One region of the Paenibacillus sp. D9 genome, then DNA from elsewhere that is predicted to be linked to it. Evidence: riboswitches for the same ligand, from Rfam matches in the RefSeq annotation. Region 1 holds a riboswitch; the other holds the start of a gene.
What was found. Region 1 has a riboswitch for ZMP and ZTP ahead of VE23_RS17510 (bifunctional 5,10-methylenetetrahydrofolate dehydrogenase/5,10-methenyltetrahydrofolate cyclohydrolase). Riboswitches for the same ligand answer to the same signal wherever they lie in the genome.
Positions count from the first base shown of each region.

Region 2: another riboswitch for ZMP and ZTP. It lies ahead of VE23_RS14770 (TIGR01440 family protein); the one in region 1 lies ahead of VE23_RS17510 (bifunctional 5,10-methylenetetrahydrofolate dehydrogenase/5,10-methenyltetrahydrofolate cyclohydrolase).

Region 1 is NZ_JZEJ01000001.1:3,893,702-3,903,272, forward strand. It holds gene VE23_RS17495 (S-layer homology domain-containing protein) at 1-747, opposite strand, end outside; gene VE23_RS17500 (class I SAM-dependent methyltransferase) at 972-1,886, opposite strand; gene VE23_RS17505 (hypothetical protein) at 2,025-2,219, opposite strand; ZMP/ZTP riboswitch at 2,506-2,587, shown strand; gene VE23_RS17510 (bifunctional 5,10-methylenetetrahydrofolate dehydrogenase/5,10-methenyltetrahydrofolate cyclohydrolase) at 2,651-3,508, shown strand; gene VE23_RS17515 (transporter) at 3,563-3,958, opposite strand; gene VE23_RS17520 (hypothetical protein) at 3,997-4,320, opposite strand; gene VE23_RS17525 (TerC family protein) at 4,734-5,528, shown strand; gene VE23_RS17530 (ABC-F family ATP-binding cassette domain-containing protein) at 5,692-7,263, shown strand; gene VE23_RS17535 (2Fe-2S iron-sulfur cluster-binding protein) at 7,442-7,765, opposite strand; gene VE23_RS26605 (hypothetical protein) at 7,914-8,066, shown strand; gene VE23_RS17540 (GNAT family N-acetyltransferase) at 8,074-8,646, opposite strand; gene VE23_RS17550 (ABC transporter substrate-binding protein) at 9,460-9,571, shown strand, end outside.
Region 2 is NZ_JZEJ01000001.1:3,263,114-3,272,684, reverse strand. It holds gene VE23_RS14795 (N5-glutamine methyltransferase family protein) at 1-336, shown strand, start outside; gene spoIIR (stage II sporulation protein R) at 853-1,629, shown strand; gene VE23_RS26525 (hypothetical protein) at 2,269-3,150, opposite strand; gene VE23_RS14785 (L-threonylcarbamoyladenylate synthase) at 3,623-4,741, shown strand; gene VE23_RS14780 (manganese efflux pump MntP) at 5,431-5,997, shown strand; gene VE23_RS14775 (low molecular weight protein arginine phosphatase) at 6,049-6,645, shown strand; ZMP/ZTP riboswitch at 6,824-6,905, shown strand; gene VE23_RS14770 (TIGR01440 family protein) at 7,071-7,673, shown strand; gene glyA (serine hydroxymethyltransferase) at 7,790-9,037, shown strand; gene upp (uracil phosphoribosyltransferase) at 9,366-9,571, shown strand, end outside.

The DNA of each region.
Region 1 (9,571 bases):
CCAGCCGATGTAATCGTACTCGACGCTGCCAGCGGTCCTTCCTTTGTCAAAAACGTACATGGAGGAGTACGGCGACCCGTAACCGCCCGTCTCGGCTGCTCGGACATAGCCGAACATCGTCCGGGTCATCGCCGGATTCAGAATCCATCTGCGGTGGCCGACCCGGTCGATGTTGCTTGGATCGCTGTCCGACATGTAGCCGAGGACGCTGCTGTACAGCGTCGGGCTGCCCATATACAGGTTGCTGCTGCCCGCTCCGGCGTAGCCCAGCTTGTAAGCCTCCTCCTCCATTCCAGCCGGCTTGGTCGGAGAATGGCTGAGCCGATCGTTCAGCACATTGATCAGCGATGCGCTCTGCTGCTGCCGGTGCAGGCTCCAGTCCGGCTGCACGTCATCGGGGACTCCGGCCAAATACCGGACGAAGTTCGTCGCCCGCACGCCGTCTTCAATATACTCGGCTTTTAATTTGCCTTCCTGGAAAGGAGCTGTCAGACTCGGCAATTGCTCGTAAATGTCGTTCCCGCTCATATAGGCAAAGGACCTCTTCATGGGCAGGTAGCTCTGCATCCATTTCTCGACGATCTCTTCCTTCGTTCTCGCAGCGGTTGTTTTCCCTATGCTGTCTGCGGCTTCGGCTGTCTGGGGCCACACGGCCAGCATGCCTGCGGCAAGGGCGCCTGCGCAGAAGGCGGCCGTCGTCCTCGGCATCCATTCGCGAGGTTTCAAAGCGGTTTGATTGCGATTCATTTGTTCCCACCCTCTTCTTTCTCTACTTCATCTCATGCCCTTCACCTCGTTATCGGCGGCAAAGGAGAGAATCGGTAGACCGCAAGCCCAGTGGAATGCGATTGCGCGAAGATAGAAACCGCCAGCCTGAAGAGGGCAGCGGGCTGTCGGTTTCAAAGCAGGGCATGAATGCCGGTTGTTCCCGGGCACAAGGAAGGGCAGGATAGAGACGGGCTCTCTTCCGGCTACCTTTTGACCGCCAAGCAATAGTTCACATGATCGAAGGCCTCGATCGGGTGCTCGGGCTGGCTCTCATTATAGGCGTGAAACAGCAGCTTGGTAATTTCCTCCGGATTCAGATGCTGATCAATCCGCAAGTCCATCTCTTCGAGCATCCGCTCCAGCTCGGAGCAGGAGTAGCCTGCCTGCATCGGCTCGCCCGCACGCGCGACCATCATGAGCTGCTTCTGCGCCCGCTCGCCTGCCTGAGGAGTGAAGGTCTGCTCATCCGGATAATCGAAGACGATGCCGCTGCCGGCCGGAAGCAGGGAAACGATGCCGGACAACAGCTGCCGGAAATCCTCTTTGGCGAGGTAATAGCTGATGCCGAGCAGGCTGCAGAAGCTGACCCGATCGGGATTGAACCCGGGGCTGGCCAGCACATGCCTCTGCCAGTCCGGCTCGCGAAGGTCGGCGGAGATGAAATAAAGATTGGGAGGCGGGTCCATGCGCATGCCGGATAAGCGGGCCTGTTTGTCGGCGGCGGTAACGGGATGGTCGATCTCGAAGATGTCGAGCTGGGAGGCCCATTCCGGCTGGCGATAGGCGAACGTATCGTAGCCTGCGGCGAAGATCAGGTACTGCCTGGCTCCAAGCGCGGCGGCCGCAGCCAGCGCCCGCTCGGCAAATGCCGCCCGGCCGAGCGGAGTGGGCGAAAGCTGACGGTCGACAACCTGGCGGAGGGCCTGCTCCTGCGTCCCCGAGAACCCGGGCTGGAAAAACGCGATCGCCCGCGACATGTTGGCGGAGATGCTGTCGTACTCTTCATCGGTCAGCAGCTGCCTGGCGATCCGGTCGTCGAAGATTTTGACCGGATTGTGCTCGGCGTGGTAGGCGCGCGAGAACGCGCTGACAAGTGCGGTCAAGCTTTTTGATTCCATGATCATCACCTCGATTCCGTTGTATCATTGGGGGGAGTGAAGAAACAACACTTGACTTTATTGTAAATTTATGTTATAATATAAAGTTCATTTTTGCATATTTCACTGTTTCGTCACATTTTGGGCGATTTCTACCATTCAGTCATACACAAATCTTCGCTGCGCCCGATAGCTGATCAGGAACAAGGAAGCTTCCGTCATCAGCTTGGCGGCGACGAGCGGAATGCCGATGCCGGAGTGGAACAGGAGCATCATGCCGTAGTTCAGCAGGACGAGCGAGAAGTACCGGGGCAGCGATTTTGTTCGCGGCTTTTTGCCGTGAGTGAAAACCATGCGGTTGGCCAGGGCGGTCAGGACGTTCGCGGTGCCCGTAATTTCACGTCGGCGACGAAGTAAGTGACGGCATCGGAGCCTGAGCCGGTCTGGACTTTCCGGATGCTTATCGTCTGGTCGTCATCTTTTGCGCCGGAAGAACATGGCCGATCACTCCTTCAAGGGGTTGTTGCCGTTATCTTAGAGCCGCTACCTGTAATGAAGCTTGAATGGGGGTGCCGATCCGGCCGGCCGCAGAAAATGCATTTACAATCCTTCCTGATTTCAGTATCATCAAAAGTAAATTCCGACTGTGCGTGACTGGCGGAGCATGGGTCCAACCATGAGGGAGCGCATGGATACAGCAGCCGTACGCCTGGGCAGAGGTAAGGGGGGGATACCCCTTGCCTCTTTGCGTTTTTAAGCGGACAAAAAAAAGGAGAGCTGCAGAAATGCCGGAGCAAACGCTGATATTGGATGGGGCCCGAGTGGCCGGGGAAATCAAGGAGCAGTTGGCCAGAAGAGTCGAGGCGCTTGCCGCAAAGGGAGTCGTGCCGTGCCTGGTTACGATTCTGGTGGGGGATGATCCGGCTTCGGAGACGTACGTCCGCATGAAAGGCAATGCCTGCCGCAAGCTCGGCATGGAGTCCAAGAGGATCCATCTCGATTCGGGAACGACGACAGGCGAGCTGGTGGACGTAATCCGCGGACTGAACGAGGATCCTGCCGTTCATGGCATCCTGCTGCAGCATCCCGTACCGGAGCAGATCGACGAGAGAGAGGCGTTCGAGGCCATCGCGATCGCCAAGGATGTGGACGGGGTCACGGCGCTCGGCTTTGCGCAAAACGCCTTCGGCTACGCAGCCTACCCATCCTGCACGCCTGCCGCTGTCGTCGCCATTCTCGACTATTACGGCCTTCCGATCGAGGGCAGGCATGCCGTCGTCGTCGGACGCAGCCCGATTCTTGGCAAGCCGGTGTCGCTCATGCTCCTGAACCGCAACGCGACCGTGACCGTCTGCCATTCCAAGACGCAGCGGCTGAACGAGATCGTAGCGCTTGGAGATATCGTCGTGGCGGCCGTCGGCAAGCCGAAGTTCATTCAGGGAGAATGGATCAAGGAAGGCGCCGTCATTCTCGATGCCGGCTACAACGAAGGGAATGTCGGCGATGCCGACTACGAGGCCTGCGCCGTCAAGGCGAGCGCGATTACCCCGGTTCCCGCGGGCGTAGGTCCGGTTACGATTGCGATGCTGCTCAAGCATACGGTGGATGCGGCGGAGAAATCGACCGTTGAGGGCAAGCTGTAGGAATGGAAAAAAGGACTGCCGAGTTTCGCTCGGCAGTCCTTTTTTTCTTCCTCATTAACAGGTGAAGGACTCGACGCTCTGCAGATCCAGGCCGGAGAACGCCCAGCTGAACCCGGTCCAGCGGAAGCCTGCGACGGATGTGCGGCCGACAAAAACGGGGTAGAACCAGAATCCGGGCCCGAACCGGGGCCAGATGTACGTGAAGCGGAAGGAGCAGCCCGAGATGGCGCCGGGATCAACGGCGAAGGCCGAAGCAAGCGGCTTTTGCGGCACTCCTTGAGGCGGAGGCGAAGAGGGAGGCTGAGCTCCGCCCGCCCCGGGAACACCGCCCGGCGTACCGCCCGGGAATCCCCCCGGGAAACCTCCCGGCGAACCGCCCGGAAACCCGCCCGGCGCACCTCCGGGGAAACCGCCCGGAAATCCCGGGGGCGTAGGAAGCATGAAACCCATGGTCAAAACTCCTTTCTGACGATGCCGACAGCATGAGGCTACAGCAAGGTGATGGCGAGCAGATCGAACAGCACAAGCGGCAGAATCACATTGTTGTAGTACGGGTTGACCGGTCCCGGCAGGAAGGCGCGGCTGCAGCCTTCATTGGAGAGACGGATGCAAAGGATGCTCTTGTGGCAATGGACGATGTAGCCTTCGAAGACGTCTCCGTCGATCGTCTCCACCTTGACGAGCCGATTCGCATGCTGCGAGCAGAGCTGATGCAGATGGCTCTTGACCGAACGCAGCGTATGGTCGACGTGGGCTTCGCATTTGTAGAACGGCGCCGCCGCCGCTTCCGTGTGGGAATAGGATGAGCTCATGAGGATGACCCTCCTTTGATTAAACCTGGGTTATCCTATGCAGATGCCTATGGCGAGGTTACGGGCAGACAGGAAATCCGGCATTCGGTCAGCCATTCGGCTTGCTCCGGCGATGGCGGATCCGAGCCTTGCCGGGCCCGTGACATTTTCCGAATAAAAAAGAAACCATCCGGGCCCATCCCCGTACTACAACAGACCAATCATTAAAAGCTGTTCGAACACGCAAAAGATAACCGGACTCCGAAGGGGAGTAGCTGCCACAGTAAAGTCGTCAATACGAGAGCCCGCTCTCCGGCTTTACTGGCAATGCCGAACCGCATTGTTAGCGAGACCTTTGTGCATCCGAGGCTTTCATGTCCTCGGGAGACAAGGGTCTTTTTGCGTTCGGCCCGCTCATCTGGAGGAGGAAGAAGATGGATTTCGCTTTATTGATGGAATATGGATGGGTGCTGCTCGTCCTCATTGCCCTGGAAGGATTGCTGGCGGCCGACAATGCGCTCGTGCTGGCGATCATGGTGAAGCATCTGCCGGAGAAGGAACGCAAGAAAGCTCTCTTCTACGGCCTCGCCGGAGCGTTCGTGTTCCGCTTCGCGTCCCTGTTCGTCATCTCGTTCCTCGTGGACGTATGGCAGGTGCAGGCGATAGGAGCGTTGTACCTTCTGTTCATTGCCCTCAATCATATTTTCCGTAAAGTCATGGTCAAAAAAGGCGAGCGGAACGCAGAGCCGCATACCGGAGCCAAGCCCAAGAAAGCCGGGTTCTGGCCGACGGTCATCAAGGTGGAGCTGGCGGATATCGCCTTCGCCGTCGACTCCATCCTGGCTGCCGTGGCGCTGGCCGTGGCGCTGCCGGCGACGAATCTGCCGAAGATCGGCGGCATGGACGGCGGCCACTTCGCCGTCATCTTCCTGGGCGGCTTCATCGGCCTCCTGATCATGCGCTTCGCTGCCAACTGGTTCGTCAAGCTGCTGGAGAGCAGGCCGTCGCTCGAAGTCGCCGCCTTTGTCATCGTCGGCTGGGTGGGCGTCAAGCTGGCGGTGCACACGCTGGCGCATCCCGCGCTGCATGTCATCCCGCATGACTTTGCCGAATCGACAGCCTGGAAGCTGACGTTCTATATCGTGCTTGTGCTGATCGCGGCCTGCGGCTGGTTCTTGTCCGGCAAGGCCAAGACGGAACGGCAAGCGGAGACGGGAAGCTCGATGTAACGCGACATTCATTCCGAGAGGCAAGGCCGGACCCCCACAGCGGCGTCCGGTCCTTTTTTTTCCTCATCGCGGCGGCCGCTCGGGAATATTCTCGCCTTCGCCGCCATTGCTGGTAGAATGAAGGGAGAGTCTCTAGTCGGGGGAATGGGAAAGAGGGGAAGAGATGAGCGTCATACGGCTTGAAAATGTCACGAAGAAATACGAGGATGCTCTTATATTCCGCGAAATTTATTTTCGCGTGAGCCAGGGCGAGCGCGTCGCCGTCATCGGGCGCAACGGCGCCGGCAAGTCGACGCTGTTCAAGCTGATCATGGGCAAGGATGAGCCGACATCGGGCAAGGTGGAGGTCGATCCGAAGGCGCGGATCGGCTACTTCTCCCAATTTTCGGAGATGAGCGGCAGCCTGTCCGTCCAGCAGGAGCTGGAGCTGTGCTTCGAGCAGGTGGCCCTGATCGAGCGGGAGCTGCAGGAGGTGGCGGAGAAGCTGGGCACCGTCACGGATGACGGCGAGATGGACCGGCTGCTGACGAGGCAGGCGGAGCTGTTCGAGCAGATGGAGCACCTGGACGGCTGGAACGTGTCCGTGGAGATCAACACGGTGCTGACGAAGCTCGGGTTCAACGACCGCTCGCGCCATCAGCCGGTGGACGAGCTGTCGGGAGGCTGGCGCAACCGCGCCGCTCTCGCCAAGCTGCTCGTGGAGCAGCCCGATGTCGTCCTGCTCGACGAGCCGACCAACTACCTGGACATCGAGGGAATCGCCTGGCTGGAGCAGTGGCTGTACCGGTTCGGCGGCGCCATGATTCTGATCTCCCATGACCGGCAGTTCATCGACAAGGTCGTCACGCGGACGATCGAGATCGAGAATTATCATTTCCAGGAGTATGAAGGAAACTATACCGACTACGTCCGCAAGAAGAAAATGCGCAAGAAGGAGCTTGACCGCCAGTTCGAGTGGGAGGAGGAGCTCCTGCTCATGGAGTCGGAAGCGATCGACAGCCGGGCGGAGCGCAAGTCGGCCAAGGACCGGCTGTCGCGCAAGCTGGCCGACAGCAGGAAGCGGATCGAGCCTCATCCCGTCAATGTGCTCATTACCGACATTTACGAAAGGCTCCGGTTCCCCGACAAGCTCGCGGAGGTCAAAGGAATCGGACAAGCCTATGACGGCCGGATCATCTTCGAGAACGTCAGCTTCGATATCCAGAAGGAAGACCGTCTGGTCATCACGGGTCCGAACGGAAGCGGCAAGTCGACGCTCATCAAGGCGCTTACGGGGCAGGAGAAGCCGGAGAAAGGCGAGGTGAGCTGGGAGAAGGGTGTCGGGTACGCCTACTTCAACCGCATGTGGGAGGAGCTCGATCCGAAGGATACCGTCAGCCATGCCGTGAACACGTATGGGCTCGGGCTGGACGCGCCGCGCAAGAAGGTGAACAAGTTCCTGTCGATGCTCCAGTTCTCGGAGGCGGATCTCAGCAAGGCGATCGGCAATCTGTCCGGCGGACAGAAGGCGAGGGTAGCGCTGGCCAAGTGCCTTCTGTCCGGCGCCGCCGTCATCATCCTGGACGAGCCGACGAACCATCTCGATCTGACGAGCATCCAGGTCATGGAGCAGGCACTGATTCATTTCCCAGGCGCCGTCGTGACGGTCAGCCATGACCGCTTCTTCATCGACAAGATCGGCACGAAGATGCTGGCCTTCGATCCGGAGGCCGGGGTGACGATGCAGAATCTGTGAGGCGGGGCGGAAGGCTCCGAGGGCGGCCCGCTATTTTGGGCGGCAAGGAACGAGCTGCAGCAGAAGCCCGCCCCTGGCAGGCGAGCGCATAAAGGCCAGGCGGAGTCCTCGGGGGACTCTGCCTGGCCTTTTTTGTGGACTGAACTCATGGGTCAACAAAACAATGCGGAGGCCCCGTTCAGTCCTGGGGACGCGGCCCGGGCTCCAATCCCGTCGAAGAAGCCGTCTTGATCAGCCGGAGCTCGAGGTCGTTCTCAAGTCTGATCTGGCAGGACAGCCGAACGGCCGGGTCCTCGATGCCTTTGTTCCTCAGGGTCGCTGCTTCCGCCTCTCCCATCTCCGGGGCGTCGCCGGACAGCACCTCCACGGCGCAGGTGGTGCATCGGGAGTTGCCGCCGCAGCGGTGAAGCATATCAACCCCGTTATCCTCCAGCGCGAGCACGAGCTTCGTGCCTTCGCTCGCCTGAAGAGCTTCTCTTCCCTCGATTTGAATCGTCGGCATGGGCGATTCCTCCTTTATCGTTGCGTCTCTACTACATTCAAGCTCCATGCCCCGGATACCTGCAAGAATGCCTTGAAAAGATCTCTTTCGCTCCGTCCGTCATGGAACTATTCGGCAAGGAGAGGAGGGCTGGGCCGAGGTCGTCGGCTTGCCGATGCTGCAACCGGAGGAGCGCAGCCAGCTTCGCACGACGTCCAGAGGCCTCGGGGAGACGATGCTGGCGGCGCTGGATGGCTGCAGGACGCAAAAGCCGTGCCTGGTCTCGATGGAGACGGGCACGGCTTTTTTCTTGCAGGGATGAAAGGACTTCAATCCTCGGCGGACTGCTGCCCCTCCTCCGGCTCCTCCCGCACGATGGCAAGCGTCACATGATCCTCCCAGCGGCCGTTGATCCTCACGTTTTTGCGGGCCAGTCCTTCCTTCTGGAAGCCGGCCTTGGTCAGCACCCGGATAGAGCCTTCGTTATGCGGCATTACGCCTGCCTCGAGGCGGTGAAGATCGAGCTCGCCGAAAGCATACGGGACGATAAGCTGCACCGCTTCGGTCATGAGCCCCTTGCCGTTATGCTCCCGATCAAGCATATAGCCGAGCCATGCGCTCTGGAGGCTGCCGCGAGCCACCCCGGACAGCGCGATCGTCCCGATCACCTCCGACGCTCCCCGCGGCCGGATCAGCAAATGATAGCCTTGGTCCTGCTCGCGCTGCTTCATGGCGCCGGCGATTCTAACCTCCTGCGCTTCCAGCGTGTAGAACTGATCGTTCTTCGTCCCCGAATACAAGCGGAAAAAATCCTTGTTGCTCCGCTCAAGCTTCAGCAAGGCAGGCGCATCCTTCTCCTCGACAAAGCTCAGCTCGATGCGGTTCCCGTTCAGCGTCGACATTGAAATCCCCCTTGGAATGAAAAAGCTCCGAGGCTGCCCTCCCCTGCGGCAGGAAGCCGCAGCATTGGAGCCCCGCAGCATAAGCGATGCTTGCTGAATCTGAACATGGAGCCCCAATGCCCGAAACGGAACGCATGAACAGAACAGGATAGCAAAGAAACCAGGAAACGATTATTCTGCTCGTCCATATTTTGCGTCCTTGCATGCTCGATATCTTATTTATTGAGTATAAACACGTGAAAATCTCAGATCAATCCCGGATATCCGGCCTCTCGAGCTGCAGCATCCGCATGTATTGGAGCAGCGGTCGGATATGGACGGCATCGTGATCGGATTTCCGCTCCAGGGGGTCGCCGAGCAGCCGCTTGATAGGCTTATGCGGCCGCCGAACCTTCTTCGTGTCGAATTCGGCTGCGTTGTTTGGCGTCCATGGAAGCCTCCTTAAGGTGGAATGGGTTGAATTCGGGCTGCAGCCATTGTAAGCCCTCGTTATTTCGTCAGGCATCGAATGATGATTGCGGCTTGAAGTACGGATTCTTTGCGGAGGGACGGGATCGGTTTCTTTTTGGACACAATATTTTATGGAAATAAAGCAAATAGGTTGATCTATTAATTGATATTGATTATCATTACTAACTGAGGGTTTAAATGCCTGTCTATCCGGATTGGATATCGGCAGGAGCGACTGACCAGTCATGAATGGCGAATCGGGCAAGCCGGCAATGCAGGCGGCATCGGTTCCATCATCAAGGAGGATATCCCGTGGTAAAAAGCAAACTGAAAGTTCCGGCGCTGCTGCTCAGCATCGCATTCATGTCCATGCTGCTCGCAGCCTGCGGAAGCGGCAATCATTCGAACACGGCGGCAGGCAACGACGCCTCGCCGCCGCCAGCCTCGCCGGCTCCGGCCGCATCGCCCGCTCAAA
Region 2 (9,571 bases), 630 kb from region 1:
ATGGAGGGGCTCGAGATCGACGTGCTCGTGTCCAACCCTCCCTACATTCCGGCTGGCGATTTGCCGGGGCTGCAGCGGGAGGTGAGGGAGTTCGAGCCGAGGCTTGCTCTCGACGGAGGAGAGGACGGCCTCAATCCTTACCGCGCCATGGCGGTTCAGCTCAAGCTTTTGACGCGGCTTCCGTCGGTCGTAGGCTTCGAGCTCGGCATGGGACAGGCCCGGCAGGTCGCTGCGCTGCTTGAGGAAATCGGGCATTGGGACGACATCTCGATCGTGACCGATTACGGCGGCATCGAGCGCCATGTCGTCGCGGTCAGGTCGCCAGGCTCGGAGTGACGGCACCCGATCATGCGCCAGGGTTCGATGCGCTGGGCATGATGTTGCGCTCGGGATGCCAGGTGCGGCGCGCTGGGCATGATGTTGCGCTCAGGGAGGGCGATAAAGTGCGTACCAAGAGCGTAAGGTTGCGTTAAGGGGATAGAGCCGGTACCAAGAGCGCAAGGCAGCGTTCAGGAAGATAGAGATTCATACCAAGAGCGCAAGGCAGAGGTCAGGAAGATAGAGATTCGGTACCAAGAGCGCAAGAAAGCAACAGGACGATAGATACGAAGAGCGAAATGTTGCGTTCAGGGCGATATATCATCCGGAACGTTTCTAGCTACGAAATCCGGGCTGAATTCGCCTTCGTTACAGGCCAGCCTTCCCCGATACAGCTCCTCTTAATCTCGCAATCTTTGAAAAATTAGATTTGCAGGCAAGGTATAGAAGAATATAGAGCGGACATAATGGAGCATAGAGACGTTCCGGAACGCAAGCGGCGGTGCCGACGGGTGCCCGAGAGGAGCTTGTGCAATGTCCGTTCATTCCTATACTTCGGTGTCCCGCCCTTATCCGACCGCAGCTTCCCGTCCTTATTCGGCAGCAGCCCATTCGTACCGATTCCCGTTCCGCCTGTCCTACCTGTACCTCATTCTCTGTGTCGCCTTTCTGATGATGAGCTGGGAAAATGTCCGCAACGACGCCGCTCTGGCGCAAAGCTCCATTCCAAGCGAGGCCATCCGGCTGCGCATTCTCGCCAACTCGGATTCCGCCGTCGACCAAGCTACGAAGCGCGTCGTGCGCGATGCCGTCGTGCAGGCGATGAACGGCTGGGCCGCAGGGCCTCAGACGATCGAAGAAGCCCGTGCCGCGCTGCGCTCCCACTTGGGAGAGATCGAAGCTATCGTGGCCCGCACGCTGCAGGATCGCGGATTCTCTTACCGTTACAAGGCCGAGCTCGGCCAAGTGGCATTCCCGACTAAAGTCTACGGCGAGCAGGTGTATCCGGCAGGCGACTATGAAGCCCTCCTCATCACCCTCGGCGAAGGAAAAGGCCAGAACTGGTGGTGCGTGCTCTTCCCTCCGCTCTGCTTCCTGGACTCCTCTTCCGGCGACGCGGCTCCGAAGGCAGAGGCTGCTGCTGCCGTCGCAGACAGCAAGCCGGACCAGCTGTCAAAAGCCGATGCCGGCAAAGCATCTGCGGTCGCAGCCGACGCTCCTGCCGAGGCAGGACAAGCCCCCGAAGCGAAATTTTTCATCTGGGAGCTGATCAAGTCGTTCTTTTCCTTCCTGCGCGGCCTCTTCGCCTGATGGAGCGGGCTGTTGTATGAAGGCAAATATGGCTAATGGCAAATTCAACTCTTTCCCCTGCAAAATCACGAGGTAGGGGACAATCACAAAAAGGTGCACGAAAAGCAGATAATCTGTTTCGACGCGATTTCATGGCACAGACTAAGGGGATTACCGAATATTGTGCTGCGGATACCTGGTTCTATCTCTCCACGATCAAAAATCTATCCAACCATGATACTGTGGTGTAGTACATGAGCTTTTCGTAACGACAACAAACGGGTTCTTCAGACTTTCGCGGCCTTTGAACAGACGAAAGACAAAATGGGTTGATCATTCACAGCGATCAAGGATCTCATTACGCGTCTTTCTCTAACTACGGTACGCTGTCAAAGGTTGGCGCCTGAATCAGCTGTACATACGAGGCAACAGTTAGGACAATGCCTCTGTGGAGAACTTCTTCACAAATCTCAGATCGGAAGGGCTCTATCCATAAGATATCTGAAATGTGCACAAAGCCGAATTGAGGGATACATACAGTCTTACAACCAAAAACGGACACAAACTAAAAAAGCTGATCCCGGTGGAGTACCGACGTCAGCTTGCTACTTCTGTCCATTAGATGAAGCCTTGACCAGAAGGCTGGTGGGGCTTTGTTTTTTAATACTCATCAACGTTGAATGTCATAATTTTATCAAAAATCACGTATTCAGTTCTCGCTTTATAAGGACCAGTATTCCAAGTTTTTTTGAAAGAATACTTTGCAGGGCCATTTCCATTTCCTTTAGCATCAAACCATTCAATGAATGAGTTAAGTTCCTGGATGGACAAATCGTATTCTTTATCAAGGCCATTCACCATAGTAACTGTTAAAATTGCTCTTTCACCAATTGGTATAGGTGTCGAGGTAGGTGCTATAGATGGAGATGGTTCTATAGATGGAGATGGTTCTATAGATGGAGATGGTTCTATAGATGGTGATGGTTCCGAAGATGGTAAAGGGAGGACGGTAGGCTCAGGTGTAGGAATTTCCTTTTTGCCGAGCGTAATTTCATTGAGAGCAGCCCATGATCCATTTGCTTTAATTTCGATCTTTAATCCTTCATAGCTTCCTTGAATAACATTAATGGGCTCTGTAATGATGTCCCTTTGAGTAGCCTTTCTAACGGCATCTGCAATTTGAACCCAGTTACCATTATTTAAACCGTATATAGTAAAACGGTTATCGACTGGAGGGTTATTGTTGATAGCCATCTGAACGAAATTAATCTCAAGTAATCCAGGGAACTTTATTTCTAAAGTTGAGTTGCCGCTGTCCGCATTAAATCTAGTTGATAAATCTCCATCAATAGCATTTCCCGGCCAATAGCTACTGTAAGTATTCTTACTCGTTATCGTCGTTCCAGGTGGCAGTGATTCTCCCTCCATACCTTGAACTACTTTAGTAGACGCGTCGCTCTTAGCTGCATAAACATTCTGTATTGCGAAAATCACTACAAGGAGCAGGACAACAGAAACTAAATATTTCTTTTTTAATTTCAAAAACACTAACCTCCATATTTTGATTTTATTCATCATCTTTATACATCGGAAAAAAAGGCAAAATGTAATACTTGATTAATGGAATTATAAAAAATGTTAGAAGCGCATTTGTCACACTTAGAGATGGTAAGCAGCTATTCCGAATACGTAAGCGAGGATGCTTTGAACCTTGCCTGCGAACGGCGGAGACAATAATCTTTGAAGCAGAAGCCTCAACGACAGTGGAGGCCCCTAAGGGGATGACCGACTCTAGTTGAATCACTAGGAAAGCTTTCCCTGATGTATTCGAAGTGACGAGGCGGTGACCGGATGAGTGGAGTCTTTGCAAGGGTATTTTCGTCTCCAGTTCCTCCTTGGGTCCGCATGGACGGACAGTATCGGAAGGTTGGTAACGCGGCGGCGCGAGAGGTATACTGTAGCTATATCGCCGGGGGCTTCCGCGGCAATCCCGGATGAGAAGGAATGGAACCGAATGACGACGACAAGCACGGTTTATTGGAGAAGCGGAGCGGCGGGAGCCGTTTCGGCAAAAGAATTGCAGGAAGCGGCCGATCTTCTGCGGTCGGGCGGAACGGTGGCCTTTCCGACGGAAACGGTGTACGGCCTCGGCGCGGATGCCCGCAGCACGGCGGCGGTAGAAAGCGTGTTCCAAGCGAAAGGGAGGCCCTCCGACAATCCGCTGATTGTCCATATCGCCGATGAGCGGCAGCTGGAAGGCCTCGCTGCAAGCTTGACGGAGACGGAGCGCGGTTTGATGAAGTCCTTCTGGCCCGGGCCGCTGACGCTCGTGCTTCCGGTGCTTCCGGATGCGGTGTCGCCGCGCGTGACGGCGGGGCTGGATACCGTCGCGGTCCGCATGCCGGACCATCCGCTGGCGCTGGCTCTGATCCGCGAAGCGGGCTGTCCCGTCGCGGCGCCGAGCGCGAACCGCTCGGGGCGGCCAAGCCCGACCGCGGCCTCGCATGTGCTGGAGGATCTGGCCGGGCGGATCGGCGGCGTGCTTGACGGCGGAGCGACCGGAGTCGGGCTGGAATCGACGGTTGTCGAGGCTGTCGGAGAGCGGTCGGTCCGCATCTTGAGGCCCGGCGGCGTAACGCCGGAGCAGCTTCGAGCGGCGGGATACGCCGTCGAGTTCGATGCCGGAGCCGGCATCGAGGCCTTTGGGCAGCCGGCGTCCGGGTCTGCGGTCTCCGAGACCGCTGCCTCCCAGCCGACGGCGCCCCGCTCGCCCGGCATGAAATACGCCCACTATGCGCCGCGCGGGGAGATGACCCTCGTATCGGGCTCGGCGGAAGCGGTGCGCGCCCATATCCAAGCCGAGGCCGATGCGGCATCTGCACTGGGGCTGCGCACCGGCATTCTCGCCTACGAGGAGACGGTGGCTTCGTACCGGGCCGATGCTGTCCTGGCCTGCGGCTCACTGGGGAAGCTGGAAAGCGCGGCCCGATCGCTTTACGCCGTTCTGCGAGAGTTCGACGAGCTTGGAGCCGAGCGGATTTGGGCCGAAGCCTGCCCGTCGGACGGCATCGGTCTTGCTCTGCTTAACCGGCTGGCGAAGGCCGCCGGCGGCAGGCAGGTCGATGCGGGCTGACCGCAGCGAGATCTGCGGGCTGACCATAGTGCGATCTATTTTTCCTGAAGATTCATCGGCTATCGGACATACGATCCGTTATTTCGGGCAAATTGTGCGTTAAAGTAATTTTAACGGACATAGGATCCGTTATTTCCAGGAAATACATTGAAAACAGCGGGTTTCTTCCTAAATAGCGGAACGTATGTCCGATAAATGCAAGGAATCCGGCTTTGGGGCAAAATAGCGGAACATATGTCCGATAAAACGGCGCGTTCTCCGCTATGTGCTCAATTGCGAATGGCTGACTATGCGCCTGACCCCGTCCCGCGCAGCGAGCCAGGTCTATGCATCTGACCCCGTCCCGCCCAGCGAGCAGGTCCAAGCATCTGACCCCGTCCCGCGCAGCGATCCAGGTCTATGCATCTGACCCTGTCCCGCACAGCGATCCAGGTCCAAGCATCTGACCTCGTCCCGCGTAGCGAGCTATGTCTTTGGCGTATCTGACTCCGTCCCGCGCAGCGAGCCATTACCATGCTTCTGACCCCGTCCCGCGCAGCGAGACAGGATCATTCGCCTCGCCTCGTCCCGCTGTGCATACAGTTCCTGCGTGCCGCCTCGTCCGCCTCTCCGGGACAGGTCATATTCTCTCTCCTTGTCCGCATAAGCTGGATAGAGCAAGCCAGCGTAGGTAAGGAGAGATTGCGCAAATGTTGGAAGCGGGACTGCATGAAGGACAGCTGCTCACTTTATTGATCATGGCGCTAGCTCTCGGGATGGATGCCTTTTCGCTGGGCGTCGGCATCGGAATGAGGGGCATCCGGATCCGGGACATCTTGAAGCTGAGTCTGATTATCGGCATTTTCCATGTCGTCATGCCGCTTCTGGGTCTGTACACAGGCCATTACATGAGCTTTCTGCTTGGTCACGTTGCGACGGCCGCTGCGGGAATCCTGCTCATTCTGCTCGGCGGCCATATGCTTCTCGCCGCCTGGAGAGGCGATGGAGAATCGCCGTCCTTCGCGGACCACAGAACCGCGGGAGGCATGCTGCTGTTCGCTCTGAGCGTCAGCGTCGATTCCTTCTCCGTCGGAATTTCGCTGGGGATGTTCGCGGCCGACCTGATTCTCACCATCCTGCTGTTCGGACTGGCCGGAGGGCTGATGTCGGTAGCGGGACTGCTGGCCGGCCGGCGCATCGGAAAAAGCCTGGGGAGCTACGGGGAAGCGGCAGGCGGGGCGATTTTACTTACTTTCGGCATCCTCTTCCTGCTGTAGGGTTATCCCGGCGGCAGAGGAAGCCGCTCAAGGGAAAAGGAGAGGAAGTCCATGCGCATCTTGTTTGTCTGTACCGGAAACACTTGCCGTTCCCCGATGGCGGAGGCCTTCCTCAGGGAGCTTTCGGCTGAGAGGGGGCTGCGGCTTGAAGTCCGCTCAGCGGGTGTATCGACCGTGGACGGATTGCCTGTATCGCGCCATGCGCTTCAAGTGCTGGAGAACAACGGCATCGCTCATAAGGGCTCATCGACACCTGCGAGCGGAGGCCTGCTCCAATGGGCCGATCTCGTGCTGACGATGACTTCCTCCCATAAGCAAGCGCTTCTGAGGTATTGGCCGGAAGCTTCCGGGAAAGTCCATACCTTGAAGGAATATGCCTCGCCTGGACAGGACGGAGCGGCGGGAGAGCTGGACAGGCACTATAGCGAAAGAATGATCGCCCAGTCGCTTGGCCGCGGTCCCGACGACGCTTTGGAAAGGCGGATCCGGGAGCTGGAGAGGCAGCTTCCCCATCCGGACATCGCCGACCCGTACGGAGGCTCCTACGAGGATTACGCCCGCTGCGCGGAGGAAATCCGCGAGGCGCTCTCGAGCTTGCTGGAGCGGCCGGAATTCCAGGCCGGCCCTTCCGGGGAAGGGCAGGGCTAGCGAAACGGGCGGCATGAATCCGAGTTCGACAAGCGGCGCTTCCAGCCTGAGACAGGAAACGGCGGCGATGGCGCATCGTATTCCCCAGCGGTTCCGTTTGGGAAAAAGAGGCCCGGCAGAAGGCTTATCCATCATTGACTTTCCCTTTTCGTGTAAGCTATGATGAAGCAAGAAACACGGTTTCCGATGTGACTGGCGACGAAGTGGGAATAACCACGATGGAGCATCGGAACATACGGCCGGTCGCCTGGGCAGAGAGCAAGCACGCAATTTTTTTGCGCGCGTTGCTCTCTTTGTCATTTTGGGTAGTCTCGTCTAAAAGGCCTTCGGTCCGGTATAATAGAACCGAAACGGCGAACTTGTCCTTTATGCCGGAAGCTGCTTGCAGCGGACACGGAAGAGGGCGGAGACAGGAGGATGCTGGGATGACGAATGGATCGGGGCCGGAGGCGGCGATAACCGCCGGGGTCGAAGCGCTTGTGCGCGAGCTCGCTGGCGGCGGACGCCTGCGGGAAGGGCAGCTGCTCGTGCTCGGAGTCAGCACGAGCGAGGTGCTTGGCAGGCATATCGGCACCTCGGGCAGCACGGATGCGGCAGCGGCGATATTTGCCGGCGTGGAGGCGGCGCGCAAGGAGATCGGCTTCACGCCGGTATACCAGTGCTGCGAGCATTTGAACCGGGCGCTCGTCCTGGAGCGTGCCGTTGCCGAGAGGCTTGGACTGGAGCAAGTCGCCGCCGTGCCGGTGCCTGGCGCCGGCGGCTCCATGGCCGCTTATGCCTACCGCCGCCTGGCGGATGCATGCCTCGTGGAGACGGTACAGGCTCATGCCGGCATCGATATCGGCGAAACGCTCATCGGCATGCATTTGCGCCGGGTCGCCGTGCCTCTGCGTCCTTCCCTGAAGCAGATCGGGGAGGCGCGTGTGACGATGGCGTTCACCCGGCCGAAGCTGATCGGAGGCTCCCGAGCCGTCTACGAGCTGCCTCCGGGGGAAGAGTTGTCCGGCTCTGTCGGAAGCTGCGACTGAAAGGCAGCCCTGTCTTAGGCATTGATGTTTTATGCATTGATGTTTTCGCATTGATGTTCTAATCACTGATGTTCTAATCACTGATGCATCCATTATGAGGGAGGACTTGATCCAACATGGAAAATCTCCGCAAGCAGGATCCTGAAGTATTGAAGGCAATGGGGCTCGAGCTGCAGCGCCAGCGCGACAACATCGAGCTGATCGCATCGGAAAACATCGTCAGCGAAGCCGTCCTTGAAGCGATGGGCAGCGTTCTGACGAACAAATACGCCGAAGGCTATCCGGGCAAGCGCTACTATGGCGGCTGCGAGCATGTCGACATCGTGGAAGACATCGCGCGCGACCGCGCGAAGGAGCTGTTCGGCGCCGAGCATGCCAACGTCCAGCCGCATTCCGGCGCGCAAGCCAACATGGCGGTTTACCTGGCTGCCCTTAAGCCTGGCGACACGGTTCTCGGCATGAACCTGGCCCATGGCGGCCATCTGACGCACGGCAGCCCGGTCAACGCATCCGGCCTTTATTACAACTTCGTCGCATACGGCGTCGAGGAAGACACGTTCACGATCGACTACGACAACCTCCGCAAGGCGGCCTTCAAGCATCGCCCGCGCATGATCGTAGCCGGAGCGAGCGCTTATCCGCGCATCATCGACTTCGAGAAGATCGGCCAGATCTCCAAGGACGTCGGCGCGCTCTTCTTCGTCGACATGGCGCATATCGCCGGCCTGGTGGCTGCCGGCCTGCATCCGAGCCCGGTTCCGCATGCGCATTTCGTGACGACGACGACGCACAAGACGCTGCGCGGACCGCGCGGAGGCCTGATCCTCACGACCAAAGCCTGGGCGGCTGCCATCGACAAGGCGGTCTTCCCGGGATCGCAGGGCGGCCCTCTGATGCACATTATCGCGGCCAAAGCCGTAGCGCTGGGCGAGGCTCTGCAGCCTGAATTCAAAACCTACGCCAAAAACGTCATCGACAACGCGAAGGTGCTGGCCGATTCCCTGTCGGGCAAAGGCCTGAACATCGTCTCCGGCGGCACGGACAACCATCTCATGCTGCTCGATACCCGCAACCTGAACATTACGGGCAAGGAAGCCGAGCATGTGCTTGATTCCGTCGGCATCACGGTGAACAAAAACGCCATTCCGTTCGATCCGACGAGCCCGTTCGTCACGAGCGGCATCCGGATCGGAACGCCGGCCGCGACTTCGCGCGGCATGGACGCAGACGCGATGCGCACGATTGCAGACGTCATCGACATGACCCTCCGCAGTCCGAAGGACGAGGCCGTCCTGGAGAAAGCGCGAGGCATCGTGCGCGAGCTCACAGGCCGCTTCCCGCTCTATACCGATATCAAGTATTAATAGGCAAAAAAAGCCCCGTTCGGCGGATTTTCCGCTGGACGGGGTTATTTGCATGGACAGCGGGTCAGCCGTTTTGCCCTGAGAAGCCGAACTTCGTTATTTTCCGCATGCCTGCCATGCAACCGGATCCGGGCCGGCCGGCGCAGGAAATGCGCAGCCGAGGAGGCAAGGGCAGGGGCTGCCTGAAGCCGTCTGCTTTGGGCAGCGATATTTTGCCTTCTACAATGCTTGATGCGCTCGCCCTTGGGGAATGCTATAATAGTTGGGATTATGCTCCGTTGCTGTCGGAGAAAAGCAAATTTTAGCGAAATTCAGGAGGGCAACCCCCATGGGCAATCTGGTCATATGCGACCATCCGCTTATCCAGCACAAGCTGACGTATATTCGGGACAAAGACACCAAGACGAAAGACTTCCGCGAGCTTGTCGACGAAGTAGCCACGCTGATGGCCTATGAGATCACGAGGGAAATGCCCCTGGACACGATCCGGGTGGAAACTCCCGTCGCCGTGGCCGAATCCAAAGTACTGTCCGG